DNA from 2 places in the Shewanella sp. NFH-SH190041 genome. Region 2 is predicted to be linked to the other one. Evidence: riboswitches for the same ligand, from Rfam matches in the RefSeq annotation. Region 2 holds a riboswitch; the other holds the start of a gene.

Region 1 (11,667 bases), 450 kb from region 2:
ACCCCGCCATCGCTTGCCAGCGTAAAGTTTGCGGCTCGGTGGCTGTTATTTTACCCGCTTGATTGAAATGTCTGGCTTGGATAAAGGTCTGGATAATGTCATCCACTTGCTGCTGTTGACTCGCAACCGCCTTTTTCTCCGTCTTATGCCGATGAGGTTTCGGATTATCGGGCCAGACTAAATGCAAGGCGGTTGGTGTTGCCACAATGGCATCATCAATAGTCCAGCTATCGAGATTCACTAAAATGGATTGTCCGGTCAGTCCTTTTCCCCTCGGGGTGATTTGCGCATGGCTGATGCCATTAACTCTCACGGTTGGAATAAGCTCAGAGTCTGGATTGAAGGCCGTTGCTGCAACGAGGTCTGGATTATGCCGCCCGGTTTCTGCTTTATCTACTGTTGCGCGCACCATTTCAATTTCGTTCAGCCCCAATGTGGTATTCAGTGCAATTAAACCAGGATAGAGCTGTTTGCCGCTTAAATCATGGACGATGGCATTGCGGTGCTGCAAATTGCGGCCGACCTGATCTATTACTCCGTTAATGAGCAACACGTCGGTGTCGAATTTCGTCCCTGCGATTACTGTGTGCACAGTAGCATTTTTCAATAAAATAGCCTGTTGTTGCGCAGGCGCAGGGATCATGTCGTGTGCCAGGGCCACCGGGGATATAAGCAATAGAAAGAGTTGGCAGAGTAATCGGGTCATTGCGGGTGTCTCCAGTCATTAATGCCAAGCATCATAATGGGTATCACATTGCCAACGAGGCTCTGTTGGTCGGTTATCTGTTTCTCCATCTCGGCGGTTTTGCGGGCTGGCCAGGATTTTTTGGATCAGTGCTTGCCGTTCTTTTATCAGAGCCATTGTTTCTTGTTGGTTTGCCTTGCGATCAAAATACTGCCGGCCATCGACCCAGACAGAGAGGGTTTTGCTATAAACCGACAGGGGAGATTGATCCCACAGCACTAAGTCCGCTTGTTTGCCGATTTCGATAGAGCCAACCTGCGCCTCGATACCCAGTTGCTTGGCCGGATTGATAGTGATCATCGCCAATGCATCTTGCGGCGACATATCACAATACATCATGGATTTTGCGGCTTCCTGATTTAGGCGCCGCTGCATTTCGTCATCATCAGAGTTGATGCTGGTGAGCACGCCATGTCGCTGCATGAGGCAGGTGTTTTGTGGAATGGCATCGTATACTTCAAATTTGTAAGCCCACCAATCTGAAAAGGTCGATGCGCCAGCCCCATGGGCGGCCAACTCTTGCGCTACCTTATAGCCTTCCAGTACATGGGTGAAGGTACTGACTTGGATATTGAATGATTGCGCCAGTTTTAAAAACATCAAAATTTCAGATTGCACGTATGAGTGAATATGGATATCGCGCTGGTTCTGCAAGATTTCGCCCAGTGCCTGTAGCCGGTAATTCAGTTTAGGGCTAGCCTGGAATTGTTGCTGTTGTGGGGACAGCGTTTGGTATGTTTGCCAGCGCTGAAGATAGTCCTGAGCTTGGGTAAAGGCATGGCGGAAGGTGGCTTCAACACCCATTCGGGTTTGTGGAAAGCGCCGAGTGTATTTATCTCCCCAATTACTCTGTTTGACATTTTCACCTAGGGCAAATTTGATTGTCCCCGGTGCGTTGGCAAATTTGAGCCCGGAGGCGTTTTCTCCCCAACGTAGTTTGATTAGCTGTGCTTGTCCCCCGATAGGGTTCGCACTGCCATGCAGTAATTGCGCTGTGGTCACGCCGCCCGCTAATGAGCGGTAAATGGCGATATCATCTGGGTTAATCACATCGCCGATTTTCACTTCGGCACTGATGGCATCAGAGCCTTCATTAACGCCACCATTGATTGCGATATGGCTATGCTCGTCAATGAAACCTGGGGTGAGGTGTTGCCCCTTGGCATCAATTTGTACAAAGCCGGTCGGGGTTCTGAGTTGCTGGCCTATTTGCGTAATTTTTCCTTGTTCAATAATGACATCCGTATTGGGCAGAATTCCTTTCGTACTGCTAGTCCAGACGGTGGCATTACGGATATGTAGTTGTTGCTGCATGGGTAGAGACTGGCGGCCAAAGGCCACGTTAGGCTGGGTAAGGCGTCCAGCATATACAGGTTCAAAGTTTGATATTTTGGTTGGGGTGTCAGGGATGTTTTTATGGGCACTGTGGGAGAGCCGTTTAGCGGTAATGCCTGCTTTAGTGCCATGACTTGTGATCATCTGACCATGTAAGCTGTGATTGTGATGATCAAACCAGAGTGTAAAGCGGCTTATCCCGGGATAAGCTGGTGTTGCTAATGGGGCACTGAAACTGAATTTATCGCCACTAACAGTTTGCTATGTGACCTTAATAGGCCTTGGTGACTGCGGCGTTTGAGTGTCGGTATTGTGGAATGTGAGTGTCGAGCTGATTTCGCTACGCTGTTTATTGGTTTCCAAACGGAGAAACACAGCTTTCCCGTTAGGAAGCATAAGTTGGTAATGCCGGTTTTATTGGTGATGACAGACGGGATCAGTTCGTGTTGATTACCTTGAAGCCATACTTGGTGAATTTGACCATTGGTAAAAATATCGCCTTTTACCACGATAAAATCTGCCATCATGCCGGGTTTAAGTTGGCCTGCTATATCACTAATGCCAGCAATTTTTGCCGCTTCTGTCGTGAGTGCCGCTAGGGCCGTATCTTTGGCTAAACCATGGGAAATGGCCTGGCGTAACCGGGGAATAAATTGCTTTGCGTCAATATCATGCAGTGTTAATGCAAAAGGTATCCCTGCAGCAGATAGACTGGCAGCGTTGCCTGGCGCGCGCTCCCAATGTCTCATTTTGGCCAAAGAAAGGGCATTTTCATTGGCTGAATCACTGACATTGGGTGCTTTAGGGTAATTTAAAGGAATAATAACAGGATGTTGCAATTTTTTTAGTTCAGATATTCTGGCATATTCTCTACCGTTACCTAAGAGTGCTCCCGATAATTGCAATTCATTTAGTAAATGTCCTGCCCTTAATTGATCATTAAGATTATCTGTGGCGAATAAATAGTGCTGATTGGGATTGATTAAGTTAGTCAGCGCTTGATCCATCACAGGTTTTTCTGACACTAAGTTAAAGTTTTTTTTATTTTTATTGCTTTGATACCAACGGACATCTGCAATCGTTTGTCTGATTAATGCCATACTGCCCATCAAAGAGCGGGGATATTCCATAACAGAATCGCCTTTATGGAATGAGATAAAATGCTGAGTGTGACTTTTGTATATGATTTGATTCGATGGTAAATCGGCTAATGATAATGTAACACCTCGACCTCGAAATATGCCATTGAGCCTACTACTTTGTACCGAGGTAAAGCCATTTGATAACCATTTTTTTGCTGTTTTGTTATCTTTGTTTGCGAAATTAACCCAATTTTTTCCGCATGTATGGCAGTGTTTTTAGCTTTTGCTCCGGTACGAGGATATTCATAAACGGGTTTCTCTACGGTAAATTCTTCTGCGGTAAACTTGATACCATAGTCAGTAAAAGGATCTATAAAACCTGGGTATAAGGTGTAGCCATTTAGATTGATTACTTTGGCTGAGCTAGGCAGTTTTTCTTTATCCAGAATAGCTTTAATCTTGTTTCCCTGAATTAATAACCCCGCATTGTGAATTTCTTTTCCTGGGGCAACAACTAATGTTGCACCTGTGATTGCTATTGCAGTATCGGGATGGGTATCGCGCTGGAGTGGTTCGGAAGCCATCACGGATGAACAAATAAAGCAGAACGCAGGTGATAGCGAGGATATTAAGGGATTAAGCATATAGAGTGCACTGTTTTCACGGCCTTTAATATGCCTAAATATTAATCAAATAAAATGTAAAAACCAAGTTAAAACTGTGACTTGTATATTTAAAAAGAAAAAGCCCATAGATATTAACTATGGGCTTTTTTTGAAACGAAAGTGGTTTCAGCTATTAGATCAGGAAATCGTCCATTGAACGGCCTTGATCCAATTCATGCTTGAATACTTTTGGCATACGGCCTTGACCAGTCCAAGTAACAGTTTCACCATTAACTTCAATTTGATATTTAGCTGGACGAGGAGCGCGCTTTTTAGGAGCTGCTTTTGCAGCACCAGCAACACCTAAATCATCCAGTGATAAACCTACTTCAGCCATTTGCTTACGAATTTCTTCGATTTTAGCAATACGCTCGGCCATAACAGCCTCTTCTTCTTCAACTACAGCTTCACGCTCTTCAATGATTTTTTCCAGCTTCGCTGCTAAATCACGCAGTTCTTCCAGAGACAGTTCTTTTACAGCCGCTTTAAAACGACGGGCGTGAGTCAATACTTCGAGGAATTCGCTCATAACTATTTTCGTTCCAAGTTAATTTAAAACAATCTTACGATATACGTCTGGATAAATAATAGAAACTAATATCCATTGAAGCAAATAAAAAATTCTCTTCAGAGGCTATTTTTTACAAATATTAATATTTTTTTTGTGTCAAAAAGTTCCCTGAATACAAAATTTGTTCATTTTTATGCCAATGGCACTGAGCATATTTAAACGCATTATTATGACGGTTGATTTTCACCGGGATAATTTAGGAATAATATAACCGGAGAAATCTTGGTTCTAGTTGACGTAAACGTTAACAGTAAGTAACATTCTCGTGACTTGACGCCCGCGTTATCGGGCGTTTTGCCTGAATCACATAGTAGGAAATGCACATGAAAATATTGGTGCCGGTGAAACGAGTTGTTGATGCCAATGTCAAAGTTCGAGCTAAATCCGATCATTCTGATGTGGATACTGCGAATTTAAAAATGGCATTGAACCCTTTTTGTGAAATAGCAGTAGAGGAAGCGGTTCGACTGAAAGAGGCGGGGATTGCTTCTGAAGTAGTGGTTGTGACTGTGGGCGATAAAGCGGCTCAAGAGCAATTACGTACAGCATTGGCTCTTGGTGCTGACCGAGCAATTCTGGTCGAGGCCGCTGCTAATTTAGTGCCTTTATCTATCGCGAAATTAATCAAAGCAGTTTGGGATAGCGAACAGGCTGGGTTAGTCATTCTTGGCAAACAATCAATCGATGGTGATAACAATCAGACCGGACAGATGTTGGCGGCACTGATGGATGCACCCCAAGCGACGTTTGCATCCAATCTCTTAGTTTATGGTGATACCTTAACTGCCCAACGGGAAATTGATGGTGGGTTGCAGACCCTTAAGATGCCTCTGCCTGCGGTTGTGACAGCTGATCTTCGCTTGAATGAGCCCCGTTATGCCAAACTGCCCGATATCATGAAATCCAAACGCAAACCGTTAACTGTGGTTAGCCCGGATGAACTGGGTGTCACCTTGAAGTCCCATATTGAAATATTGACAGTGACGCCTCCGGCAGAACGGCAGGCCGGGATTATGTTGGATTCTGTTGCTGCATTGGTGGATAAACTTGAGCACGAAGCAAAGGTGATTTAAATGACAGTATTAATCATTGCGGAGCACGATAACCAGCAACTGAAACCTGATACCGCCAAGGTTATCACTGCAGCTAAACAACTTGGGGATGATATTCATATTCTAGTGGCTGGTAATGACTGCCAGTCAGTAGCAACTGAGGCTGCAACCCTTGATGGTGTAACTCGGGTGCTATTAGCGGATAACCCGGCATATGGCGCACAACTGGCTGAAAATATGGCCAAACTGATAGTGGATATCAGCACTGATTACACTCATATCTTGGCTGGCGCGGGTAGTCAGGGCAAAGATATTCTTCCTCGCGTCGCAGCGTTATTGGATGTCGCGCAGCTTTCAGATGTTGTCGCCATTGATGATTTTGACACCTTTGTCCGACCTATTTATGCCGGAAATGCACTGGCAAAAGTGAAAAGCTTAGATGCTATTAAAGTCATTACGGTGCGCAGTAGTGTCTTTGATGCGGTAGGTCGCACAGGGCAAGCCGAAATTGTATCGTTAGAAACCGTTTATCCTGCTAAAACCGAATTAGTTTCCCAAACTTTGACGGTATCTGAACGGCCTGAGTTAGGCAGTGCCGCTATTGTGGTATCCGGTGGCCGCGGAATGGGTAGTGGGGAAAATTTTGCACTACTTGAAACCTTGGCAGATAAATTAGGGGCTGCGGTTGGGGCGTCTCGGGCTGCTGTCGATGCTGGATTTGTGCCTAATGATCTGCAGGTTGGGCAGACGGGAAAAATTGTTGCGCCCGATCTTTATATCGCCGTGGGTATTTCAGGTGCTATTCAACATTTAGCTGGCATGAAAGATGCAAAAGTGATTGTTGCAATTAATAAAGATCCCGATGCACCAATCTTTCAGGTTGCTGATTATGGTCTGACCATTGACCTATTTGATGCAGTGCCTGCCCTGACTGGCTTGATAAAATCTGTGAACTAGGTCACGATAAGCGGTTTTGGGGTTAGCTATTTCCCGGCCGCTTGTGATTTGATGTTACACACGCCTTAGAAAAGGCGTTCTTAGAAGTAGAGGAGCATCAAATATCAGTATCGTTCCCTGGGGTGATGCCAATGAGGGGCGGGAAAGGATTTGGTGCCGAAGTAAGGCGTTGATCAAGACCCTTTGCTGGGGCTGTTTCCGAATAGGGGCAGCACTGCCATAGTATTCTCCGTCAGGATGATGGGAAACAGTTGCTATGGAGCGCTACTGATAGGACAGGTGTTCATAAACCCCGTGCAATTCTTGCGCGGCGGCTTCTTATTCCCACCAGTTCAGTCGGCCTCCATTCGTATTTCAACACGAAGAAAATATAATAATATGACCGTTATAAGTTACGCCGATTCGGCTCTATCTTTGCTGCCACCTGTGGTAGCTATTGTGCTTGCGGTATTTACCCGAAGAGTATTGTTGTCGCTTGGTCTTGGTATTTTAGTTGGCAGTTTATTGCTAACTGATTTCTCTATTACCCATACTGCCAGTTATTTATCTGTCAAAGTTGAACATTTATTCTGGAAAGAGGGTGCGGCAAATACTTGGAATTTATATATCCTTGGCTTCTTGATTTTATTAGGAATTATCACAGCGCTCATCACTGTGAGCGGCTCAGCCAGGGCCTTTGCTGAATGGGCAAGACAGCATATCCGTAATAAGCGTGATGCGAAAATTCTGACTATTTTCTTGGGCTGTGTTGTTTTTATCGATGATTATTTTAATTCATTAGTTGTTGGTAGCATTTCTCGCCCATTGACTGATCGCTATTATATTTCACGGGCAAAGTTAGCTTATTTGCTTGATTCTACTGCGGCGCCTGTTTGTGTTATTTCTCCGGTTTCTAGTTGGGGTGCTTATATTATTGCGCTGATTGGCGGTATTTTAGCGACCCATGGGTTTTCTGATCAGGGGCACTTAAGTGTGTTTCTGGAAATGATCCCGATGAACTTCTATGCCATTTTTGCGTTGCTGTTACTGATTTGCGTGGCGTTATTTGGTCTGGATGTTGGCTCGATGCGCACCCATGAATTAAATGCTCAGCGCGGAGAATTGTGGGATGAGTCAAAAGGAAATCCGCCTGGAGCTAGCGCAGAATTACCTGAAGCTGAAACCGGTAAAATTCTGGGATTATTCCTGCCTATTGGCACCTTGGTGGTGGCCACTGTCTATTTTATGATTTCCAGTGGCGCGGCGGCGCTAGCCGAAGCGGGTCATGGGTTCAATATCATTAAAGCGTTTGAAAACACCGATGTGAGTTCATCACTGTTTTTTGGTGCCCTGATTGGTTTGGCCGTTACTTTGGTGCTGGTCATTAAGCAGCAGGTTGAACTCAGCATGATTATTAAAGCCATCACTACCGGAGCGAAATCCATGTTACCGGCCATTTGGATTTTGCTGTTTGCGTGGACGATCGCTGCGGTGATTGGTCAGATGGAAACCGGTAAATTTATGGCATCACTGGCTTCTGGCAATATCCCCTTTGCTTTATTGCCTGCGGTGATGTTTATTTTGGCGGGCTTAACGGCATTTGCTACCGGTACCAGCTGGGGAACATTTGGCATTATGTTGCCGATTGCTGCTGATATGGCGATGGGCAGCCACAGTGCTATGATGCTGCCAATGCTCGCATCTGTCTTGTCTGGTGCAGTATTTGGCGATCACTGTTCCCCCATTTCTGATACTACGATTTTGTCTTCCACTGGCGCAGGCTGTCACCATATTGACCATGTGATGACTCAGTTACCTTATGCCTTGATTGTGGCGGTGATTAGCTTGGTTGGTTACACAGTAATGGGCTATACCGAGTCCGTTGCCGCGGGCTTGATTACCTGCAGTATTTTATTTGTTCTCAGTGTGATGTATTTAAAAATTAAAGCCCGGGCTTAATCCGGTTACTGGGCGGCTTGTTTCAACTGTCACGACCGCACAGTTACAGTTATAGTTAGCGCAGCTTTGGCTGCGCTTTTTTTATCTGGCTATTAATAGGTAAACCTAATGTTATCCCCCTTAGGGCAGTGGTAGAATAGCGACATATTATTGGGCTTTGGGTGTGTATTTTGGCGCAACTTTATTTTTATTATTCGGCGATGAACGCCGGTAAATCCACCTCTTTACTGCAGTCTTCTTATAACTATCGTGAACGGGGTATGAATACCCTGGTAATGACGGCTTCGATTGATGACAGATATGGCGTGGGTAAAGTCGCCTCCCGTATCGGTATAGAATCTGATGCCCAGGTATTTTCTGCCGCCGATGATTTGAACCGGTTGATTACTGATGTGCAGGCTCAGCAGCCGCTACATTGTGTGCTGGTGGATGAGTGTCAATTCCTCAGCAAAGAGCAGGTTAAGCAGTTGGCTTATGTAGTGGATAAAATGGATATCCCGGTACTTTGTTACGGTTTACGGACGGATTTTCAGGGAGAGCTATTTTCCGGCAGCCAATACTTGTTAGCTTGGGCTGACAAACTGGTTGAATTAAAAACCATTTGTCATTGTGGTCGCAAGGCTAACATGGTGCTGCGTTTGGATGGTAATGGCAAGCCAATCAAAGAAGGTGAGCAGGTGGCTATTGGTGGTAATGAAAGTTACGAGTCGGTCTGTCGTAAACATTTTCGCGAAGCAATTTGGGAATAAGTCTCGGCGCTTTGCGTAAGTGATACCAAGATTAAAAAGAGGCTTAACGCCTCTTTTTTGTGCCATGGCGTTAAAGAAATGGGCGAGTTTTTCCCATGAGTAGGGGGATGAATTGATGCGCTTGATTAGCCTTGTATGAATTTCACTTGGCAAGCCAAATTATTTCGTTAGACTGGCGGCAAATTTTAACACTGATGGGGAAAACATGTCTGTTCTGCTGGCAATTGCACTGACCACCGGATTATTGTCCGGTATCTGGGGGTGGCTGTCTGTGATTTTTGGGCTGCTGACTTGGGCTGGATTTTTAGGTTGCACCACATATTTTGCCTCACCAATAGAAGGGCTTAAAGGACTAGGGATCAGTATCTGTACTAACTTATCCGGGGTATTTTGGGCCATGGTGATCATTAAGCTGACAGACATGGGGCATATGGCAGTACTGGGATATATCGTCACTGGTATTGTGGCGACCATGATGTGTGTTCAAGCGAAAAAAGCTTGGCTGAGTTTTATTCCCGGCACCTTTATCGGTTGTTGTGCCACTTTTGCCGCTAATGGTCATTGGCAGGCGGTGATCCCGGCGCTCATTGTGGGCGCTGTATTTGGTTATCTGATGAAAGCATCTGGGTTGTGGCTGTATCATCGCATGACACCTGCGGCATAAATTTTATATGACATAAATAAAAACCCCCGGTTTATTCTGGGGGTTTTGTTTATGTGTCGCACAGATCAGCCGTTGATACTGCTGTGCGCTAACTCGTTTAGCTAAACGCTAGGAATGGTGAGATACACAGCAGCAGACCGGTAGCGATAATAATATACAGGCCTGCACCTTTATATTTGTGCAGCATAGGTACGCGGTATACCAGGTAAGCAGGGATCAGACAGCCAACCAGACCGAAAATCGGGCTACAAATGGAGGTGAAGCTCAGTACCGGTGCGTTCAGTACAATGGCACTCCAAGACAGCAGGATAGTGAAGATCATAATGCCGTAACCTACCAGCTTGGCATTAATACGGTTTTCCGGCAGGAAACGACGTAATACGTTCATGGTGATACCTTGGCAAGCCTCACGGAAGCCCAGATAGACACCGAAGTAAGCCGTCATTACCGCGAAGATATTCAGGGTCAGACTGAGGAGTTTCAGTGTATTACCTGGTACGCCTTGGGCAACCATGGCCAGGGCGGAGATATTCTCTTCAGAAGCTTTTACCGCCTGCTCATGCCCCATCGCCAGCGTAAAGGATACGGCGTAGAAGAACACCACAACAAACAAGATACCGAAGGCGATATTCATGGCACGCATAGCTTTAAAGCGGGCCACTTCAATGGATTTCTCCCGGCTGCGATAAGAAATCACCATTGGACTTAAACTCTGAATAAACAGAATTGAGGTCAGGGTAAATGGCAGCATAACAATGGCATCTTTAATCCAATCACCAGTAGCTGGGATAGTACCAATATTGGCTGCATCCCACTTATCAATCATCATTGTCCCTAGCAAGGCAACTACCCCGAGTTTGGTCAGCACCATCAGGGTAGAAATCTTAAATAGGATGTTTTCACCACGTGATGCCAAGGCAACTAGCAGACAGATCAGTACCAAACCGTAGAAGGGGTTTTCTGACAGCAGCGTTTTAGTTACGCCGAAGCTTTGTAAGAAGGAAGCACTGTCATTGGTGATGGCGGTAGAGTATACAAATACCCAGATCACCAACATCACGAAGTACAGTAAGCCGAGGAAGATCCCCCAGTTTTTACCGAGATAGCCAGAGATCACGCTGGGGTAATCCTGACACTTTTTAGATTCTGCCAGCGTGTTAATAAACAGACGCTGGAACATATACATGGCAGGGTAGCCGATGACAGCGGACAGCAGGAAGACCCACAGTCCCATTAATCCCACCTGTACCGGCAGGAACACAATGCCGGCGCCGATGGCCATACCAATACTCATGATGATCCAGCCCCAGTCGGTACTGTCGAAGCGGGTGGCTTCTTTCCAGGCCGATTTGTCTGAGGGCGTTACACCGCTCCATTCTGTTGTCGCTATTTCGGGTTTCATGCATCAACCTTTTTATTATCGAAATAATTAATTAGGGTTAGTCGTTGTATTTTTTTGCAAATATATTTGAGGACTTAAATTGCTGCAATTAAAATCATTTTGTAGATGTAAATAGCGGGAGATGGCTCACAAATGTACAATAAATGCGAGTTTTGCGGAAATAAACAGCATTTTAACGAGACTGACATTAAAATTTAGTTGCAAAAAAAACTAGATATGCAAATAATGTTGAACATAGATATACGGTAAAACGAAAAAAAATTTGCATAAAGAGGACGATTATGAAACAGACAATCAATGCAGCTAAGGCACCAGAAGCTATTGGCCCATATTCACACGGTACCAGTTTTGGTGATCTGGTATTCACTTCCGGTCAATTACCAGTATGTCGTGAAAAAGGCGGCGTAGTGGCTGGCGGTATCGCTGAGCAGTCCCGTCAGTCTCTGCTGAACCTGCAATATGTACTGGAAGCCGGTGGCGCATCACTGGATACCGTACTGAAGACCA
Region 2 (11,667 bases):
AGGCTGCTCGGGAGGAGAGCCTCCAAACACAAGCGGGTAAGGTATTGAATTCTCGCGAATGTTTTTCAAAGAAGGGTTTGAACCACAACGCACTTCATGATTAGTTCAATACGCAATCGGCCAGCGGGATTCTGGTCTTTGCCTTGGTTGTACTGATTTCGATTCATACTAACCGGGGATAGTTCCACAATCGTTGTCACTATGTGAAATAAAGAAGTGAATCAGTCCGGAGATTACAATTAGTACAACACTGTGTCAGGCTACGTAACGCTCTGAGGCATATGTAACGAAAGCTAGTTCAATTTGCTTCAGAAGGTTAGGTAGCGAACTTGGGTATTGTACTCGTTTTGGGGATTTGTTAACAAATCAAATGTTAAAAAAATAGTTTTCAGTATGTGATCTATGTCATCAAAAGTTTTTTATTTATTGATTTATAAGGATTTTATTTTTAATCATCGCGTGATGGCGATCACAAACTATTACCTTGAACCGTGCTGAAAGCGATATTATTTGTAGTGATTATCAATAAGTTTTAAATATGAATCAGTCATTTAATGAACTTTGGCAGTGTTATCAAAGTACAAAATTTTTGATGACGCAGAAATTATCACCTTTGTTATCGTTTGCGATTATTACCGCGTGGAATCCATTAGGCGAAAATTTATCTAATGGTCAAAATGCTTTACTCGACAGACAATTGCAAAATGAATTAATCAAAAAAAGGTCGTTTATCGGCAACTTATCGGTACCTGTGATGACTATTCTCATATGGAAATGAGCTGGGCGGTCGCCCTTTCTAAGGCGCAAGGCGTGGCACTGGGGCAACAATTTCAACAATTAGCGATTTATTATGTAAATGAAGATCAGTTAATTTTGTTACCATGTCATTTACAAAAGGAAGCTATTGAATTGGGTGGTTTTTCTAGCCGAGTAACACTGGTTTCTGATTTTCTCCTGCCAATAAGTTGAATTTTAATTTATGAAATATTGCGCATTGTTCAAATTTTCTTATCTTTGCTGTTTCACGGATTGACTTGTATTAACATCAATTGTTAATTTTTGGTTCTCACCGGCATTTACGGTGACAACAGAAGAGGCGCGTTAACCAGGTAGCCCGGGCTGAGGGACACAACACCCGGCGATCCGGGTCAGGGGATTAACGCCGAGGGGCTGCGGGACGTTGTGAACTGTAGCGCCGGTTGGATGGGCTGAATCCCATCGACTGTCACCTGTTATTGGTGGAGAGCTTCTGGTGACGGTTTCATGTTCCCGCCAAGGGGTGCAGGGTGCACCAGACTCTCCGGACGAGGATAGTTCGGAGAATGTAATGTCATTATTAAAAGGTATGTTCATCGTTCAGCTTTCCGGGCAAATAAGTAACGGAGGCAAAGATGACGGTAATTGCTAAATTCGGTGGGACATCAGTAGCAGATTTTGCGGCCATGTCACGCTGTGCTGAAATTGTACTTAATCGGCCGCAAACGCGTGTAGTGGTGGTCAGTGCATCCAGTGGGGTAACGAACTTACTGGTTGCACTCACTCAAGCCAATATTACTGATGCGCAGCGTGTGGCGCTGCTCAATGATATCGCTTTGATCCAGCAAAACATCCTTCAACACATCACACAACGTGAGGTGATCAGCCAAGCACTTGAGGTGTTACTGTCTCGTATTTGGCAACTTAGCGAGGCGTTAGTGTTGGATCGCAGTAAGTCCTTGATGGATGAGTTGTTGTCATTGGGGGAACAGTGCTCATCTTTGTTATTTGCTGCGGTACTACGCCAGTTAGGTGGACGAGCCGAAGTATTTGATATTCGTAGGGTGATGCGTACCGATAGCCATTTTGGGCGCGCAGAACCTTTGATTGATGAGATTGCAGTATTGGCGAATGAACATCTTGCGCCATTATTGGATGATACTGTGATGGTAACCCAGGGCTTTATCGGGGCGGATTGCCATGGCAAGACGACAACATTGGGGCGCGGGGGCAGTGATTATTCTGCGGCATTACTTGCCGAAGCATTGGCCGCTGAAGCAGTAGAGATCTGGACCGATGTTGCCGGGATCTTTTCAACTGATCCTCGCCTCGCACCTGGCGCTAAGGCATTAAAGGAGATCAGTTTTAATGAAGCCGCTGAGATGGCGACATTTGGCGCCAAGGTATTGCATCCCGCTACGATTTTACCTGCGGTGCGGCGGCAGATTCAGGTGTTTGTTGGCTCAAGTGTAGCGCCAGAGCAAGGTGGAACCTGGATTCGACACCAAGTTACCGATGCCCCCGTTTTTCGTGCTGTGGCTGTGCGTAAAGATCAGACGTTGCTTAATTTACACAGTTTAAAGATGCTTCATGCTCAGGGGTTCTTGGCTCATATCTTTGCAACCTTGGCAAAACACAAGATAAGTGTGGATTTAATTACCACATCCGAAGTGAATGTGGCGTTAACATTAGATAAAACCGGCTCAGACAGTAGTGGTAGCGGATTAATTAATGCACCGTTATTACAGGAGTTATCTGAGCATTGCCGTGTCAGTGTGGAAGATAATCTGGCATTAGTGGCAATCATAGGTAATCGCATTGCGACTACCTCTGGGTTGTGTCGCCGGGTATTTTCTGTGCTGGAGCCTTTTAATGTCCGTATGATTTGCCAAGGGGCGAGTGCCCATAATCTCTGCATCTTGGTTGCTCAAGCTGATGCAGCAGCCGTTGTCAGTGCTTTGCATACCGATCTATTTGAATCTGATGTGGATTAATTGGGTATTGTAATGTGTCAATGCTGACTGATGTAGTTGGTGAGAAGTTTACAGCATCAGTGATGCTGAAATGAAAAAGGAGCCCTCAGGGCTCCTTTTTTGTTATGACATTATGCCGCGCGTTTACGACGGATAAAGGCCAAAGGCAGCAGTAATGTTGCAATCCAGCCTAATGCACCACCATCATCATCGACAACTGGTTTAGCATTAACTGTGACGGTTACATTGACCGGCTCAGAAGCAACAGTACCATCTGATGCCGTCACACTAAATACCAACTCGCCCGGTGCGGGCGCTGTAAAGCTAATGGCATCACCTGACTGGGTGAAATCAACACTGGTACCAGATGTTTGCGACCACGTGTAGCTCAGTGCATCACCATCTACGTCAGTAGCTTTAACGGCAACGGTGACATTGTTACCTTCTTCGGCGGTGACGGTGGCAGCTGCTAATACCGGTGCATCATTGATGTTTTCAACTTTGAGCATCACAGTGGTTTTTTCTGCGACTAGATCAGTTGCATCATCAACCCGATAAGTGAAGCTGTCTGTACCGAAGAAGTCCGCAGTCGGGGTGTAAACTGCGCTACCATCTGCAGCTAAGGTGACTTTTCCATGCATTGGTTGGTCGACTAATGCCGCGGTCATATCACCTGCGGCATTAACAGGGATCAGACGTTGTGCTTTTGCGGTAATTTTACCGTTTGTTACGCTAGTGGTTGACAGTTTGAAGTCAGTACCATCATTAGTCAGTACATTGAATTCAGCATTGCTGTCTTCATCCAGTGTGACCATATCATCACTGGCTGGGGTATTGGCTGTAGCCTGCACTTTATAAGTGATTTCAACCTTGCCACCAACGCTTGAATTAATGGCTACACTATTGCCGTTATTAATTGTAGCTCCGTCACCGTTATAGTGGTAATTGGCGCCCACTGTACCAGAAATGTTTTCTGCACCGACAGAAACACTTGATGGCATATTAGCTAAACGAGGATAGGTGAAGAAAATATCTTCTTCTGTACCTAGGCGGATCCATGCGAGGAAGGTGTAAGTGTTACCTGATGTATCACCCCAGAGTTGAGCTCGGTTCCACTCGATAACAACATAATCATTGCCATTCCGTGTCAATACTGCTGCCGCGATACCGCCGCCACCAGTATCATTTGTCGCTGTACCGGCTAAATCGAAATCACTCCAAAATGGGGCCAGTATGTTATTTGGCTCTGTGGCATCAGGCAAGGCTCGATTGCGCCAAGTACCAGAGGTGTTCCCCCCACCAACAATAATCATACCGTTGTCACTGACGGTGATTTTATTATAGCTTTCCCCGTTATACATAAAGGCTGGCAGCGTGTAAGTGACAGAAATTTCATCACAACCACCGTTACAGCTACGTATCGGCGTACTCATATCTTCAACCAGACTGAAGGTCCCTACACCACTGTCAACGCTCTGAGCCGACATGGATGGTTCAGCTAATGTTCCCACCCAAGTGACACGGCCTTGGTCAACATTGACTTCGCTGCCGGTTTGCGTGGCATTGGTGAGCATAATGGAAACATCATTCGCGGCTGTCATTTTGGTTTCAGCCGGGATTTTTACCTGCATGGTAATCAGTTCATCATCAGTAAACTCGACATTGCTGAGCGTTGCTTTGATCTCAAATGGATCTGCTGCATTGAGGTCAGTTCCCACTTCAGTGGTGGAAATCAGGTTACTGTTGCTGCTGTCTTTGGCGAGCACAGCGACAGGAAGATGGGCATCTTGCGCTGCACCGGTAAAGTTCAATTTCCCGAATACCCACTCACCACTGGTGGACATGCTGGTATTGAATTTAACTGTAATCTCGGCTGACTCACCTGCTGCCAGTTCGAGGGTTGCAGGCATCATTTCGACATCGGCATCTTTCACATCGGCAGTAAGTGTCCAGGAGGTTGCTGCATCAGACTTGTTGTGTACTGTGCGCTTAAAAGTACACTCAGTGACACAAGAGTCAGTGGTAATTGATGCTTTATCAAAGGTCAGTACTGCATTGGCTGCTGCCGCCAGATCCATCCGCCCCGCGCCCATATCAAAAGGCGTTGCTGGGGTTTTATTATCATCGTCACGAATGTCATCGGTTGCTGCTGTGGACATCAGCGCCGTTTTGATATCGACAGCAGACCAGCTTGGGCGCATTTGCTTGAGGATAGCTGCTGCTCCGGCGACATGGGGGCTAGCCATACTGGTACCGCTCTTGAAACCGAAATCACCGCCATCGGTATCTGGTGAGGCGGCAGACAGAATGCTGCTACCCGGCGCCGCAATATCAGGCTTAAAGATGTTTTCATCACCGTTGGGGCCTCGGGAGCTGCTAGCACTGATCATATCGGCAAAGTTGCTATCCACAACCCGCTTGACAGCCACACCGAGAGTGCCTTGGGCATTGTTACCGGCATCCATTTCTACGGCTTTACCGTCTTTGTTGGAGATCATTAACCCGGGAATACTGGTATCAGGCATATACATAGAAATGGGGGCGCCATCATTATTGTTGTAAACCACAATGGCCTTGGCACCGGCATTCGCCGCGTTATCTGCTTTGGTACTGAAGTTACAGCTACCACGGGAAATCAGCGCGATGCCATCAGTAAAGCTGTCGGCTGCGAAGGGATCACAACCTTCAACATTATCAGCATTGATACCCATAGCGGTAATCACAGGTGCCGTGATATCGGCAGCAAATACGGCTGAACTGTTAGAGTTTACCGCCAGCATATCTTTGCCATCAAAATTGAAGTTGTTGGCAAAGAAACGCCCTGCAGTGCTGTTGGCTACTGCAATACCGGATTCAATACAGGCGGGACAACCTATGGTTTTAGCGCCATTACCGCTATTGCCCGCCGCAGAAACCACGACGATACCTGCAGCTTCTGCTGCTTCAAAAATGGCTTTATATGGACTACCAGCCGGGTTTGCCCCTGTGCTGCCGCCCCAAGAATTATTAATGACATCAGCGCCATCTTCTACGGCATATTCCAGTGCTTCCATCAGCATGGTGTCTGTGCCGCTGCCACCGGAACAGTCAGAGCGGCTGTAGAGTGCTTTATAGGACATCAGATAAGCTGCTGGTGCCACTCCGGATAAGGTGACTTCGATGCCTTCATATTCCGTGGTGACCTGATTGCCGACAGCAGTACCGGCAACATGGGTTCCATGGCCACCGTAGCCCAATGGGCTCATATATTCATCAGCACAAACAGCAAAATTCGGCGCTGACCAGCGGGCAACGATGAGTTTGTCGTTACAAAAGCTGGAATCTGTGGTTGCACAGTAATCATTGTCTGGCAGGTTTGCGGGAGCGGTAAAGCCATCGCCAGAGAACATGGGGTTCTCTGGACGAATACCACCATCAATAATCGCTACTCGCATACCTTTGCCGGCATTTTCCATGCCATTGACGGCCTGCCAAATGGCATCAGTATTGATGACAGATAAGGACGCATCCATCTGAATATGATGCATTGTATCGGGATAAATGGCTTTAATGCCCGGGATTTGTTTTAGCGTTTCAATATCCAGATTGGCGCTGCTAATACTCATACCATTAAAAACAGTATCAAACTGCTTTTGTACTTTAAGGCCGGGGACCGCTTTACGCAGTTGGCTGATAACTCTATTTTGCTCGGCAGCGATTTTCGCCACATGGCTGTTAAATTGCGTATGTTGACGGATTTGCTGTAGCTGGTTACCAAGGCGTTCGCCTGAGCTACCGAACGCCTTCGCGATAGAAGGGGTTTCCAATTCAATGATAATGCTGTCTTGATACAGGTTGTGAACCTGATTCTTTTCCGAGTGATACTGCTCCACCGCCAAGATTTCCGGTGAATGCCCTTTGATCGTCAAGTTGCCGGCTTGTACGGCACCCGACAATAACGCCGATGATATGGCGATAGCGAGAGGTGTCTTCACTTTGTTCCATCCTTGTCAATGCTGACTTTATTATTGAAATACTGACTCGCCCGTCAAAACGGCTTTTGAGGAGCCGCTATATTCGAGCTGGTTATTAAGTATCACAATTCCAACAAATAGTTAACAAGTGAGACAAAGGTTTTGGTCATAAACGTAAAAATGTTTGGACACTTATCGAGGGGCAAGATGTAAATATGGCGAGGGAGAATGCAGAAATACTTGGGTATTTCTGCTATGGCGAATTATGGCTTAACGCCTCTGATAATAGGATTTTGCAGACTGATCAGGGTTTCAGTGGACTGGATTTCATCGATAGATTGAATACGGTTTATCAATACATGCTGTAAGCCATCAATAGATTGGCACATGACTTTGACAAAAACACTGTAGTTGCCGGTGGTGTAATAGGCTTCGACGACTTCTTCCAAGGCGTTGAGTTTGGCGATAGCTGCGGGGTAATCTCCGGCGCTTTTCAGGTTAATGCCAATAAAACAACAAACATCGTAGCCTAGTGCTTTGGGATTTACGGTAATTTGGGCGCCGGTAATAATGCCGGCCTGCTTCATTTTTTCCACTCGGACATGAATGGTTCCGGCACTGACACCAAAACGTTTTGCCAGTTCGGCAAAAGGGGTGCGGGCATCTTTCATCAGCGCTTCCAATATCTGGTTGTCGAGTTTGTCACGCTGGTATGAGGTTTCCATGATAAATAGCCATTTTTATTGTTAATTTATCAGGAAATTTACGGGGTTTTGTTAATAAAAGCCAGTTTGTCGGCCAGGAATGTGAGCAAGATGGAATTTACTGCCACCCATATGTGCTTTAGGTGGCAGATTATTATTTCAAAGCCTTTTTATTGCTCACCAGTCGGCTCAGTAAAGGGGACGGGTGCATTGAAGGTCATTGGCTCGCCACTGTATGGGTGAGTAATTGACAATTGTGCTGCATGGAGCAGTAATCTCGGCGCGAGTCGCTTAGCCAAAGGATCAGCATAAAAGCCATCACCTAGAATAGGATGTCCCAATGCCATCATATGTACTCGTAATTGGTGGGAGCGCCCAGTAATCGGAGTCAACTTGACTAAAGTGGAACGATGACCATAACTTTCAACGTCATAATGGGTCAGTGAGGGCTTACCTATATCATGATCCACTTTTTGTCTTGGACGGTTTGGCCAGTCACAGATCAGTGGTAAATCAACACTGCCTTGCTGCTCTTTGATATAGCCAGCGACTCGGGCGTAATAAATTTTATGGGTTTCCCGGTCACGAAATTGTCGTTTTAATTCCCGCTCGGCACTGCGGCGCAGCGCCACCACAATAACACCTGAGGTGGCCATATCCAATCTGTGTACGATTTGAGCATTGGGGTGAATATCCAGTATCCGGCTATAAATACTGTCTCGATGGGCTGGATCCCGACCGGGTACCGACAGTAGCCCAGATGGTTTGTTCACCACCATAATATCTTTGTCTTCGTAGAGAATATCCAGCCAGGGGCTGGTGGGTGGTTGATACACAAAATCAGGCATGGCGGTTAAATTACTCGATTGATAGAAAAAAGGCCGCGGCAAAGATACCTGCGCTATTGGTGTACTGCAAGTCCGGTAATCGTTGTTAACCCCATTGCGGCACGGGTTTTAAGGTTGGGATTCGCTCATGTTGCGTCAAAGGTGGCGAGCTGCATGTGCATTGTGAGTGCATAAAGTAGTTAAACCTAAGGTTACACCGCAGTAGATTAATCACCCCGCAGCTGGTGGGGTAAACATATCACCGTTAATGTGCATCAGACAGAAGGTCCAGATAACAAATGCGAGAGGGCAATGGATCAGGGCGTAAAACACCTGTTCTAAGCGGCTGATCCCGCCATTATCCCAGATCAGATAGAGATGCTCTAATACCACCAAAGCAAAGAGTGCAATGATTGGATAGTAAATGATTTCTCCAACATTGAACGGCACAGTGATTAGCGTGGCAATTACCATCAGTGTTGTGGTCAGTGGTGGCAGTGCCAGTTTGTAACTTTCCGGATATGGAAACAGCATAATCTTCCTTATTTATGGCTGTTTGTCTGGTGGTATCCCCGCTCAAGCGGAGTCAATAAGCTGAGTAAATTATGCTTATCTTCTTATTGATAGTGTATCTCCGTATAACACAGGACTTATTGTGGCTTAGGCATTATGGTTTAATCGGCTTTCGAGCAATAAATTGAGCTTTATATTGCGATATTCCCGCAGTTGGCACTGTGAGTGTTGCTGCCAGACAAGGTGATGTGATTAATCCTTCCTTTTCAAACAGAATTTCCCACTGATAAAATTGCCTTGGTAATTCATTTGGTTGCAGTAAAAAATCTGGATTACGTGGTCTGCCAATTTGTGCCTGTTGCCAAGTAAAGGTTTCATAAACCAGTATGCCACCTGGTTTAATCGCCTTTGCAATCTGCTCGTACAGGGGGCGGTGCAGATAGTTAAATACCCACACGGCATCAAACTGATTTTTTGCTAAATGGCTTTGCCCATCCTCAAGGTCTATGCATTGGCATCGGGCATTGGGGTGGTCAGTTATTTCAGGCAATAACCGACTTAAATCCTTATCGATAAAGCTTACTTGGTGACCGCGAGTCAGTGCAGTCAATCCGCGATGCCCTGTGCCACAGGCCAGATCCAAAATATGGAATTGTTCTGATGCGGGCCATGGAAAATGGCTGAGTAGTGCTGTCATCCTTTGACCTCTTTTTTGCCACCTAACCGGCGGCGGTGTACCACAGAATAATGTCGTAGCCCAGAAGGTCCATGGGTAACCAGTACTGATAACAGCAGAATAATGACAAAGAGTTCCGGCTGGTAATCCGGCAGAGGAATAAATAATACAAGCAGGAGCAGTTTTACCAGTGTTAACACCCCCTTGAGTTGGATAAGCCAACGCCAGTCCTTCACTATTTCCCACAGCATCATGATGGTGCCAGTGCACATTGCCATGACCCAGTAACTTTGCCATTGGGGAAAAGGCACATGCAGCAAGATACCGCCGCCGCTGCCAGCGATACCGAGGATATGGATAGCACGAAGTGCAGTTTTGCCCAGGCGCTGAGCCCAGTAGCGGCGCTCAGAGATAGAGTGTTTTGTCATGACAGTTGCGCGTGGTCAAAAAAAATAGCTTAGCAGGAATTAGCGGTATAAAAAAAGTTAACTGGATCTCATATTCAGTTAACGCTTAATTAATTTTTTGAGATTGAGATATTCAGCCATTGCTGATGTTTTTTTATTCTACATATGTCACAGATTTTCACTTGTTACACCCTAGGTTACAGTTTTTAATTCCTGTTCTATCAACCACATAGATTTGTGAGCTTGATACAAAAATATGCATTTAGATAGTGCTATTTTCTGCGCCCATAACAGCACGTCAACCAGTTTTCCACTGTCGGGATGATGGGAAAAGGGGTGCTGATAAAAATCTAAAAAGATTCTATAAGATGGGAGCAAATGATGAAGACATCTATGTTACGCAAAACTGTACTGGCGGCGCTCGTTTCCGCCTGTATGGCCGGAACTGCTTATGCGCAGGCAGATTATCTGGCTGATTTCCACACTGAAATGGGCGGTTGTGAAAACTGCCACGCTTCAGAAAAAGGCCCAACCGATGACAACCTGAAGTATGAAAATACTCAGTGTGTTAGCTGTCACGGTGATTTGAAAGAAGTGGCCGCTAATGATCCTAAAGACATAGTGTCTCCCCATGCATCCCACCTGATTGGTGATATTGCTTGTACTGCTTGCCATAAAGGCCATGAGAAGTCAGTTGCTTATTGTGATGCTTGCCATAGCTTCGGTTATGACATGCCATTCCAAGGCAAGTGGAAGCGGACTTTTGTTCCCGTGAATGCGGATAAACAAGCACAAGATGCTGCTATCGCAGCCGGCCCAACCGAGTCTACTGATGTTGTGGTCATTGGTTCTGGTGGTGCTGGTCTGGCTGCAGCTGTGGCAGCTCGGAACCATCATGCTTCTGTGATTTTGCTGGAAAAAGAACCTATCCCAGGTGGTAACAGTAAGTTGGCTGCCGGTGGTATGAACGCGGCAGAAACCAAAGTTCAGGCTAAGCTGGGTATTAAAGATAAGAAAGAGATCATGATCGCCGACACCATGAAAGGTGGCCATGAGAAGAATGACTCACAACTGGTTAAAGTGCTGGCGAATAACTCTTCAGATTCCATTGACTGGCTGATGAGCATGGGCGCTGATATGAATGACGTCGGCCGTATGGGTGGCGCTAGTGTTAACCGTGCTCACCGTCCAACCGGTGGTGCCGGTGTGGGTGCTGAAGTGACTCAGATACTGTGGGATGCAGCTGTGCAGCGTGGTACTGATATCCGCTTTAACAGCCGTGTTGTGCGTATTTTAGAAGCTGGTGGTAAGGTCACTGGCGTGCTGGTACAGGGTGCCCGTACTGGTTACTACGTGATTAAAACGGATGCAGTTGTGCTGGCAACTGGTGGTTTTGCTAAGAACAACGAACGCGTCGCTAAGTTTGACCCTAAACTGAAAGGTTTTGCTGCGACTAACCATCCAGGGGCAACCGGTGATGGTCTGGATGTGGCAACTCAAGCTGGCGCTGCTACCCGTGATCTGCAGTATATTCAAGCGCACCCAACTTATTCTCCTGTTGGTGGTGTGATGGTAACTGAAGCCGTTCGTGGTAATGGTGCGATTCTGATTAACCGTGACGGTAAGCGTTTCGTTAACGAAATCACCACCCGTGATAAAGCTTCTGCCGCTATTTTGGCACAAAAAGGCGCTAGTGCTTATCTGGTATTCGATAACTCAGTACGTAAGTCTCTGAGCAAGATTGAAAACTACATCCACCTGCACATTGTTGAGCAGGGTGCAACTTTGGCCGATCTGGCGAAAGAAATGGGTGTTCCAGCTAAGAACTTGGAAGCTTCTGTTGCCTCTTACAATAAGT

Evidence for each region. Region 2 has a riboswitch for lysine ahead of lysC (lysine-sensitive aspartokinase 3). Riboswitches for the same ligand answer to the same signal wherever they lie in the genome.
Region 1: linked by a shared signal. The riboswitch ahead of NFHSH190041_RS05905 (Na+/H+ antiporter NhaC family protein) and the one ahead of lysC (lysine-sensitive aspartokinase 3) in region 2 are both predicted to bind lysine.

What each region holds. Positions count from the first base shown of each region.
Region 1 covers NZ_AP026070.1:1,328,010-1,339,676, forward strand. The annotation lists gene NFHSH190041_RS05870 (amidohydrolase family protein) at 1-706, opposite strand, end outside; gene NFHSH190041_RS05875 (amidohydrolase) at 725-2,224, opposite strand; gene NFHSH190041_RS05880 (amidohydrolase family protein) at 2,299-3,189, opposite strand; gene NFHSH190041_RS05885 (hypothetical protein) at 3,288-3,749, opposite strand; gene NFHSH190041_RS05890 (H-NS family nucleoid-associated regulatory protein) at 3,961-4,356, opposite strand; gene NFHSH190041_RS05895 (electron transfer flavoprotein subunit beta/FixA family protein) at 4,722-5,471, shown strand; gene NFHSH190041_RS05900 (electron transfer flavoprotein subunit alpha/FixB family protein) at 5,472-6,407, shown strand; lysine riboswitch at 6,487-6,682, shown strand; gene NFHSH190041_RS05905 (Na+/H+ antiporter NhaC family protein) at 6,786-8,345, shown strand; gene NFHSH190041_RS05910 (thymidine kinase) at 8,516-9,094, shown strand; gene NFHSH190041_RS05915 (DUF1097 domain-containing protein) at 9,300-9,758, shown strand; gene NFHSH190041_RS05920 (amino acid permease) at 9,856-11,160, opposite strand; gene NFHSH190041_RS05925 (Rid family detoxifying hydrolase) at 11,442-11,667, shown strand, end outside.
Region 2 covers NZ_AP026070.1:875,015-886,681, forward strand. The annotation lists partial or broken gene NFHSH190041_RS03890 (DUF3293 domain-containing protein) at 593-969, shown strand; lysine riboswitch at 1,084-1,257, shown strand; gene lysC (lysine-sensitive aspartokinase 3) at 1,392-2,750, shown strand; gene NFHSH190041_RS03900 (S8 family serine peptidase) at 2,861-6,703, opposite strand; gene asnC (transcriptional regulator AsnC) at 6,946-7,407, opposite strand; gene rluA (bifunctional tRNA pseudouridine(32) synthase/23S rRNA pseudouridine(746) synthase RluA) at 7,557-8,234, opposite strand; gene NFHSH190041_RS03915 (hypothetical protein) at 8,445-8,744, opposite strand; gene NFHSH190041_RS03920 (class I SAM-dependent methyltransferase) at 8,881-9,423, opposite strand; gene NFHSH190041_RS03925 (hypothetical protein) at 9,420-9,830, opposite strand; gene NFHSH190041_RS03930 (flavocytochrome c) at 10,191-11,667, shown strand, end outside.